2 regions of the Rhizobium sp. ZK1 genome follow, and region 1 is predicted to be linked to the other one. Evidence: predicted binding sites of a transcription regulator. Region 1 holds the regulator's gene; the other holds the start of a gene.
What was found. Region 1 encodes PhoB, which activates phosphate uptake and scavenging genes when phosphate is short. Its sites were predicted from a motif close to TGTCATNNANCTGTCAT; they were not measured.

Region 2: a site for PhoB is predicted at 2,078-2,094, ahead of ACK9YZ_RS22300 (TIGR03364 family FAD-dependent oxidoreductase). Genes of this name have one in related genera too.

What each region holds. Positions count from the first base shown of each region.
Region 1 covers NZ_CP180586.1:152,491-156,568, reverse strand. The annotation lists gene ACK9YZ_RS00785 (aspartate aminotransferase family protein) at 1-644, opposite strand, end outside; gene ACK9YZ_RS00780 (GcrA family cell cycle regulator) at 1,068-1,598, shown strand; gene ACK9YZ_RS00775 (hypothetical protein) at 1,940-2,110, shown strand; gene phoB (phosphate regulon transcriptional regulator PhoB) at 2,331-3,014, opposite strand; gene phoU (phosphate signaling complex protein PhoU) at 3,141-3,854, opposite strand; gene pstB (phosphate ABC transporter ATP-binding protein PstB) at 3,899-4,078, opposite strand, start outside.
Region 2 covers NZ_CP180586.1:4,433,257-4,437,334, forward strand. The annotation lists gene ACK9YZ_RS22290 (ArsC family reductase) at 1-58, opposite strand, end outside; gene phnX (phosphonoacetaldehyde hydrolase) at 127-906, opposite strand; gene ACK9YZ_RS22300 (TIGR03364 family FAD-dependent oxidoreductase) at 903-2,033, opposite strand; gene ACK9YZ_RS22305 (succinylglutamate desuccinylase/aspartoacylase family protein) at 2,137-3,198, opposite strand; gene ACK9YZ_RS22310 (2'-5' RNA ligase family protein) at 3,268-3,894, opposite strand; gene ACK9YZ_RS22315 (AAA family ATPase) at 4,050-4,078, opposite strand, start outside.

The DNA.
Region 1 (4,078 bases):
AGGATCAGCAGCAGGCCATGCTCGTCGCAGAGCTGGCGGAGCGCCTTCATGAATTCTGACGTCGCGGGGCGGACACCGCCCTCGCCCTGCACGGGCTCGATGAGGATGGCGGCCGTCTTTTCGGTGATCGCGGCGCGGACAGCCTCGATATCGCCGAAGGGTACCTGATCGAATCCAGGGGTTTTCGGACCGAAACCTTCGAGATATTTCTCCTGGCCACCGGCGGCGATGGTCGCCAGCGTCCGGCCGTGGAAGGCGCCTTCGAAGGTGATGATATGGAAGCGCTCGGGGTGGCCCTTGGAGAACTGGTAGCGGCGCGCCGTCTTGATCGCGCATTCCAGAGCCTCAGCGCCGGAATTGGTGAAGAACACCTTGTCAGCGAAGGTGGCATCCGTCAGCCGCTTGGCAAGCTTCTCCTGGCCGGGGATCTCGTAGACGTTCGAAAGGTGCCAGACCTTGTCAGCCTGATCCTTGAGCGCGGCCACGACATGCGGGTTGCCATGCCCCACCGATGTGACGGCAACGCCCGCGCCGAAATCCAGATATCGCTCGCCGGTGTCGGTGATCAGCCAGACGCCTTCACCTCGCTCGAACCGCAATGGGGCACGAGAATAGGTGTCATAAAGCGGCGAGGCTTCAGCCATGGCGCGATCTCCTGATCAGGTTCCGGGGCACCGGACTCCGGCTAAGAAAACCAGGTCCGAAAAATTAAAAATGCCGCCTTTCGGCGGCCCGGCCCACTATTTACTTTTCGCACTGCAATGTCAACAAAACTGAGGATTTAGCGCATGCGTCAAGCCGGTAATCGGCTTTACAGGTCTATCAACAGCTAATGTTGCAGAAATGACTCTGTCGGGAAGCAAGTTGGGGAAAACTACGAATTCGGATTCATCGGATTCCTGCGACTCTTGTCACAGAGTCAGGCTCACACTAGGTTAAAGTTCAATTACTAGACTGCATGCGGCGGAACTAGTCACCAAAATTGATCGGGCGTTTCTTGCTTTGGAAGTTTCCGAGGCAACGGTGAGGGATTCTGCCATCACCAACGCGAAAGGTGGAGACAGGGCATGAACTGGACAGACGAGCGTGTCGAAAAGCTCAAGAAGCTTTGGTCGGAGGGGCTGAGCGCCAGCCAGATCGCAGCGCAACTTGGCGGCGTCAGTAGAAACGCTGTTATCGGCAAGGTTCACCGGCTCAGTCTTCCTGGCCGCGCCAAGGCCGGCGGCACGGCAACCGCTGCGCGTGCACCGAAGCGCAATACCTCGGCTCCCCGCGCCCCGAACTATGCGTCTCGCATCACCACCCGCACCGTTACCCGTCAGCAGGGCGCAACTGTCCTGAAGGAAGAGATCGAGATCGAAACTGTCGAGGAAATGGAATATGTACCGGCCAAAAACGTGGTCGTGCCTATCTCCCGTCGCCTCGGCCTGACGGAACTCACGGAACGCACCTGCAAATGGCCGGTCGGCGATCCGATGAAGGACGATTTCTACTTCTGCGGCTGCGACTCCCCGGATTCATCGCCCTATTGCAACTACCACCAGCGTCTCGCCTATCAGCCGATGAGCGAACGCCGCAAGGCTGTCCGGGTCGCCTGATCCACGCCTTGCCCAGAAATGCAGCATTTCGTCGCCCCTCTTCGCTGACGCGCAGGGGGGGCGAAATTTTTCTGCCCGTCGCAGAACTCCTGCCGTGGAACTGGTCGGTGGGGCAATAAGTGCTCAAAGCCTTCTGGCGGCCCTAAGCGGTCATTCCCGAACCCGACGATACAGGCCAGGAAACCGCCCCCGCTGTTACATATCAGCCTTGCACAATAGGACGTATGCGTTTGCCTAAGATGGGATCATAAGGCGCGTAGCTGGTGCACATGAGAGTCTCTGATATGGATTGGGTCCCTGTAGTCTTTGTTACGTTCAAGGTTCTCGCGTTGGGAACGGCCATGTTCTTCGCCATCAAGTGGCATTACGATCGAAGCGAGATGGGGGAGCGGCAAGCGGTACTGCGCACGGGCGGCAAGATGGCCGCAGTCTTCATGCTGGCGCTACTCGGCGTGGGGCTCCTCGCCTTTGTCCTTAGCAGCATGCTCGGTCTGGACCTGAGCTCCCCATGATCACATCAAGGGAGACAAGGGTGGCCGCACGAGCGAGCCGAAGCCAACGTCTCCTGATGGCGCATAGCAGCCCTCCCCATCATGGCTTCAGCCCTCGCGATGCAAGAAACATGTCGGTCAAAGTGTGAGCGAGGCAACGCCTACTCCTAAAAACGCAGCCGAATAGACAAACGGGCCGCCCGGCAAGCGAGCGACCCGTCTGGACCTCCGATCACTCGGATCAGGCTTCCATGGAATATCCCGCGCCACGAACGGTGCGGATGACATCCTGCATGTTGGAGAAGTTCAGCGCCTTGCGCAGGCGGCCGACATGGACGTCGACGGTGCGCTCGTCCACATAGATATCATGGCCCCAGACGCCATCCAGAAGCTGCGAGCGGGAGAAGACCCTGCCCGGCGACGACATCAGGAATTCGAGCAGGCGAAACTCGGTCGGGCCGAGGCGGACTTCACGGCTCTTGCGATGAACGCGATGGGTTTCGCGATCGAGCTCGATATCCCCGCACTTCAAAACGCTGGAAAGAACCTCCGGACGGGCACGACGCAGCATCGCCTTGACGCGGGCGACAAGTTCCGGCGTCGAGAAGGGCTTGACGACATAGTCGTCCGCGCCGGTCGAGAGGCCGCGAACGCGTTCGCTCTCTTCGCCGCGCGCCGTCAGCATGATGATCGGCAGACGCTCGGTCTCCGGCCGCATGCGCAGCCGGCGGCAGAGCTCGATGCCGGAAACGCCCGGCAGCATCCAGTCGAGGATGAGCAGGTCGGGCGTGCGCTCCTGAAGCCGGATTTCGGCCTCGTCGCCACGGAGGATCGTATCCACCTCGAAACCTTCCGCTTCGAGGTTGTAGCGGAGAAGCACGCTCAGCGCCTCTTCATCTTCAACAACTGCAACTCTTGGGATCATGCGTGTCAGTCTCCTAATGCATGATCCTTAAACCGGGGGTGATTTAAGCAGGGATCATGCAGGAACTCGGAATTGGCTGCACCCATGCGCGCCCGCGCGGGCGCGCATGCAATCGGCAGATCAGGATTACTCGGTGACGGCGCCAACGGTGTTGGAGCTGTCGTCCTTCGGACGTTCGCCTTCGGGCTGGGCGCCGGTTGCCATGTAGTAGATCGTCTCGGCGATATTGGTCGCATGGTCGCCGATGCGCTCGATGTTCTTGGCGCAGAAGAGAAGATGCGTGCAGCTCGTGATGTTGCGCGGATCTTCCATCATGTAGGTCAGGAGTTCGCGGAACAGCGAGGTGTACATCGCGTCGATCTCGTCGTCGCGCTCACGGATGGACTTGGCCTTGTCAGCGGAACGCGTCGTGTAGACGTCGAGCACTTCCTTGAGCTGGACGAGCGCCAGTTCGGAGAGATGCTCGAGACCGCGGGCAAGCTTGCGGGGAACGCCGGTGCTCTGGACGGCGATGACGCGCTTTGCGGTGTTCTTGCCAAGATCGCCGACGCGCTCGAGGTCGGCGGCGATGCGGATCGAACCCATGATCTCGCGAAGGTCGGAGGCCATCGGCTGGCGACGGGCGATCGTGACGATCGCCTTGTCATTGATCTCACGCTCGGCGTGATCGAGGATGACGTCGTCGGAAATGACCTTCTGGGCGAGCGCCGTATCGCCGTTGACCAGCGCACGGACGGCCTCGCCGACCATCTGTTCGGCAAGACCACCCATCTCGGAAATGCGCCGGGACAGGAATTTCAGATCGTCGTCATAGGCGGAAAAAATATGTGTCGATGCCATGGGGCTTTGTCCTCGAAAATCGGGAAGGCTTCACATCGCCAAAATCAGCCGAACCGGCCCATGATATAGTCCTGGGTGCGCGGATCGTCCGGATTGGTGAACATCTTGTCGGTATCGTTTTCCTCAACCAGATTGCCGAGGTGGAACATGGCCGTGCGCTGTGAGACGCGGGCGGCCTGCTGCATGGAATGCGTCACGATGACGATGGTGTAGTTTTCACGCAG
Region 2 (4,078 bases), 220 kb from region 1:
AGCTGCGGGCCTTCTTCATCGTGTCGCAGTTCTTGATACCGTAGATGGTAACGGCCATGCCGATGGATCTCCCTGTTTCCGAGGGAGATATCACGCCCGGCGAGCGCTGCAAACGTCGTCTGTCCCTTATCCCTCAAGCTCTTCGATGAGCGCTGGCAGGTCGGCCACCGTCTCGATGACATAATCGGCGCCAGCAGCAATAAGCTTCTCGCCGATCCGCCTGTGCAGCTCGGCCCGCACCTCCGGCGAAAGCGCATCCGCCTCTTCAGGTGTCAGGCCGGCCTCGTTGCCGGAAAGCGTCAGGCCAACGGTCACGCAGCCTGCGGCGGCACCCTCGGCAATGCCGGGCGCGGTATCGTCGACCTTCAGAACGGCGGAGGCTGGATAGACCATCAGGTCGAGGAAACACTTATACATGCCGATCGGCGTCGGTCGGCCGAGCGGCAGATCGTCGGCGCAGATGAGGTTGTCGGGCGCGTAACCCTGCTCGGCGGCGAGCGGCAACACCCATTCCATGATCGAGCGCGTATAACCCGTCGTCGAGCCGATCTTCATCTGCCGCTCGCGCAGGTATTCGATCGTCTCGATCGCGCCCGGCACCAGCGTGCAGTAATCGACCACGACAGCTTCGTTCAGCGGCACGAAGAGCTCGTAGACCTTATCGATCGCCGCTTCGTTCGGAAGCGCGCCTTGCGCCGCCTGCCAGCGGGCAGCGATATGCGGCTCGGCCAGCATCGCGGCAATATGCGCCCGCTTCGGAAGCCCCATCGGCTTGCGGGCATCGGCGATCGTCACCTCGACGCCGAATTTGCCGAAGGTTTCCACAAAGGCGCCCATCGGTGCGAAGGAGCCGAAATCGATCATCGTGCCGGCCCAGTCGAAGATCACTGCCTTGAATTGCGTCATGCTGCGCTCCCGTAAAGATCCTCGATGGTTTCCTCGCCGATGCCGAAGGCGGTCGAAGCACCGCAGCCCGCCGTGACGACGACGATGCGCAATGCGTCAGAAGGCTTGTCCGTGAAGCGCCAGCGGTCCGGGGCGGAGGCATAGGTTCCGATCCAGCGCTCGGTGATGAAGCGTCCCGGCAGATTGAGCACGGCGTCCATCTCGTCGAGGGTCAGCCGATCGACCCGCTCCAGACCGAAAGGATCGGGCGTTTCGGAGTAATGATGACTGTCGCCGACGATCAGCGAGCCGTCCTCCGATTGCGTGACGATCAGGTGGATGCCGTTTTCCCGTTCCGGCTTGAATTCCCTGTCGAGCCGTGCCTTCAGGGCCGTCGCTTCAGGCAATTCGGCATAGCCGAGATAACGCCCAAGCCCGAGATCGGACATGACGGCAGTGCTCAGCGAAACCCGCTGAGCCGGCACGATACGCATCATCTGCAGCTTGCAGCGCGTGACGTTATAGGCAGCAATCCGGTCAGCAAACAGGCTCTTGAAATCGTCGCCGGGGCAGACGACCACGATCTCCGCTTCGATCACACCGGTTGAAGTCTCGATCCGTGGCGGTTCCACGGCGTTCACCGCTGTCGAGCGGCGGAAGTCGATGCCATATTTGACTTGGAGATAGCGGGCGAGCAGCGGAATGGCCGTGCGGGATTCGACGCGCAGTTCATGCGGGCTGTAGAGCGTGAAGCGGCTCGCTTCCTGCCGCAGCGCCGGCACAAGCCGCCGCGCCTCGTCGAGCGTCAGCCTTTCGCAGCCTTCGCCCATCGGTGTGCGCAGGAAGGCGTCGATCACGGCTTCGGATTCGTCGAGCCTTGCCGCGAGCAAAAGCCCGCGTTGCAGAACGTCGATGCCGGCATCGTCGACAATCTCGGCCCAGATATCACGGGCCCGGCGTGCCTTGTCCCAGCAGTCGCCGGCCTGCTGGCCGGTCACCGTCACAAAGCCGAAATTGCGCACCGAGGCGCCATTTGCCTGTGCGTCGCGGTCGATAACGACGACCCGTTTGCCGCGCTTTGCCGCCGCCAACGCATGCGCCAGCCCGACAATACCCGCGCCGACGATCGCAATGTCGTAATGCGGCATGAAAGCTCCTTCGCAACATGTCTGCCACGGCTTGGCGGATTTTTTTGAAGCCTGTGTGACAGTTGCGCGGCGCCTTACATGCGCATGTGGAAAAGAACGCCGGTCAGTCTTCCAGCGTACCGGCCTTTCGCGTTGCCTTGCTCGGTCGGTCGGCCGCGATCTTCATCAGGTCGCCACGCCGGCGTACGAGCCGATCGGACGTGCGGGTGAGCAGCAGCCCGTCCTGTGGCGCGCGGATATCGATATCGCCTTCGGCAAAGCCCGGGCGGGTGACGATCGTGGCCAGAAGCTCTCCTTCCGAAACACGCTCGCCGATATTGCGGTGAAACAGCACGGTGCCGCCCTGCGGCGCGCGAACAATCTCGACATTGTCGAGCGGCACGGCCGGCCCGGAGAAGGAAGCATCTCCGGCCGCTTTGCCGCTGACAACACCGCGCCCGATTAGGAACTGCAGAAGACCTTCGGCGTCTTTGTCGGCCATGCCAGGATAGACATCGCGCCGGCCGCGCAGTTCCACCGTCACGGAAAGCTTGCCCGGAAGCCTTGCTTTGCGCTCGCCCGGCACCTCATATTTCCAGGCGAAGCTAACCGCTTCTTCGAAGGCTGAGCTCTCACCATCCGAAAGCAGTACCGCTTCCATATCGAGCGCGCTCGCAAGATCCGCCGCCTCTGGCCAGAAAGCTTCGTCGATATAGGCATATTGCAGCGATTCATCGTCGCAATGCAGGTCGATCACAAGATCGGCGTCGAGCGCCATATGGATCAGCTCCCGCTTCAGCCGATCGGCAGCCGGATATTTATCAAGCTCGTCAATGAGTTCTGGCTGGTCACGGACGGAGATCAGCGGAAAGTCGCGGTTGAAATTGGTCCTCGAACCGAGATCGAACCGGCCTTGCAGTTCGCCGAAATGCGATTGTGCCGCTCCGATCGGGTTTGCCTGAGGCACGAGCGTGATATCACCGGTGATCCGCCCTTCGCTTTCGGCCTCCCGTAACTTGCCGCAGAGGAAATGCGCCAGCGCCGTTCCCGGCAGTTCGTTCGCATGCAGTGCGGCCTGGATATAGACCTTGGGCGCGGCAGGATCATTTCCCTTGAAACGCATGACTGGCAACCGCCATTCGACGCCGGGAGTATCGCCGGGGATGATGACCTCTGAAACGTCCACTGTCTTGCTCCGCATTTCGTATTGGGTGGGGAGTCTTATGCGAATCCCCCTCCAAGGCGCAAGCGCGACTCAGCCGAGCAGCGGCCAACGGCCGACGACCTTGTGCTCGCTCTTTCCATAGATACTGTGGATCAGCAGGAACTCCCGGATATTCCACTGCACTGGCCGGTTAAGCTTTTCAGGCAGAACGGTCTTGCGATCGTAGAGGAGTGTCATGTGCGGCGTCAGGTGGCCGCCGAGGTTATAGGGTAATCCAGCCTCGTATAAGCCCTCCTGGATCTGGCGACGAAGATCTAGCAGCGCCTCGTTTTCCTGCCTGCTGCAGATGACGAAGGCCTGCGGCTCGCCTGGATGGCTGAAGCTCATGACCTCATCGAGCACGAGATCGAACGGCCGGGCGCGCACTGTCGCAGCAACCTGTTCTGCGCCGAACACGATATCCTGCGGCAGCCTGCGGTAGGCGCCGATACCATTCAGCGTGACATGAAGCAACTCGCGGGGCCGGGGAGGTCCGGTCAGTGAGTGGGCGTTGCGATAGGCTTGAGCGATCTCCAGCGCTTCGCAAGCCGCTTCGATGGTCGGGCGAAGCATGAAGAATAGCCGGTGGTGACGTTCCCCGACGGGCGTGGATTTCTTCCGGGGATCTGAGCCATTCGGATCGAGTGGAAAGTGAGGCATTTGAACTACGGACTGCATCGCCCGCCTCCTTGTTGCACAAGAAGGAGCTTACCGAAGTCGATCTGTTTGTAAAGAACAAAACAAGAACATTTATCGCAGAAGTTATGCTCGAAACAGAAACGGCTACCGAAAGGCAGCCGCTTGCAGGCATCGAATGAACGGGGAATGGCGTCTTAAGCCGCGCTCTTGACGACGTCAGTTG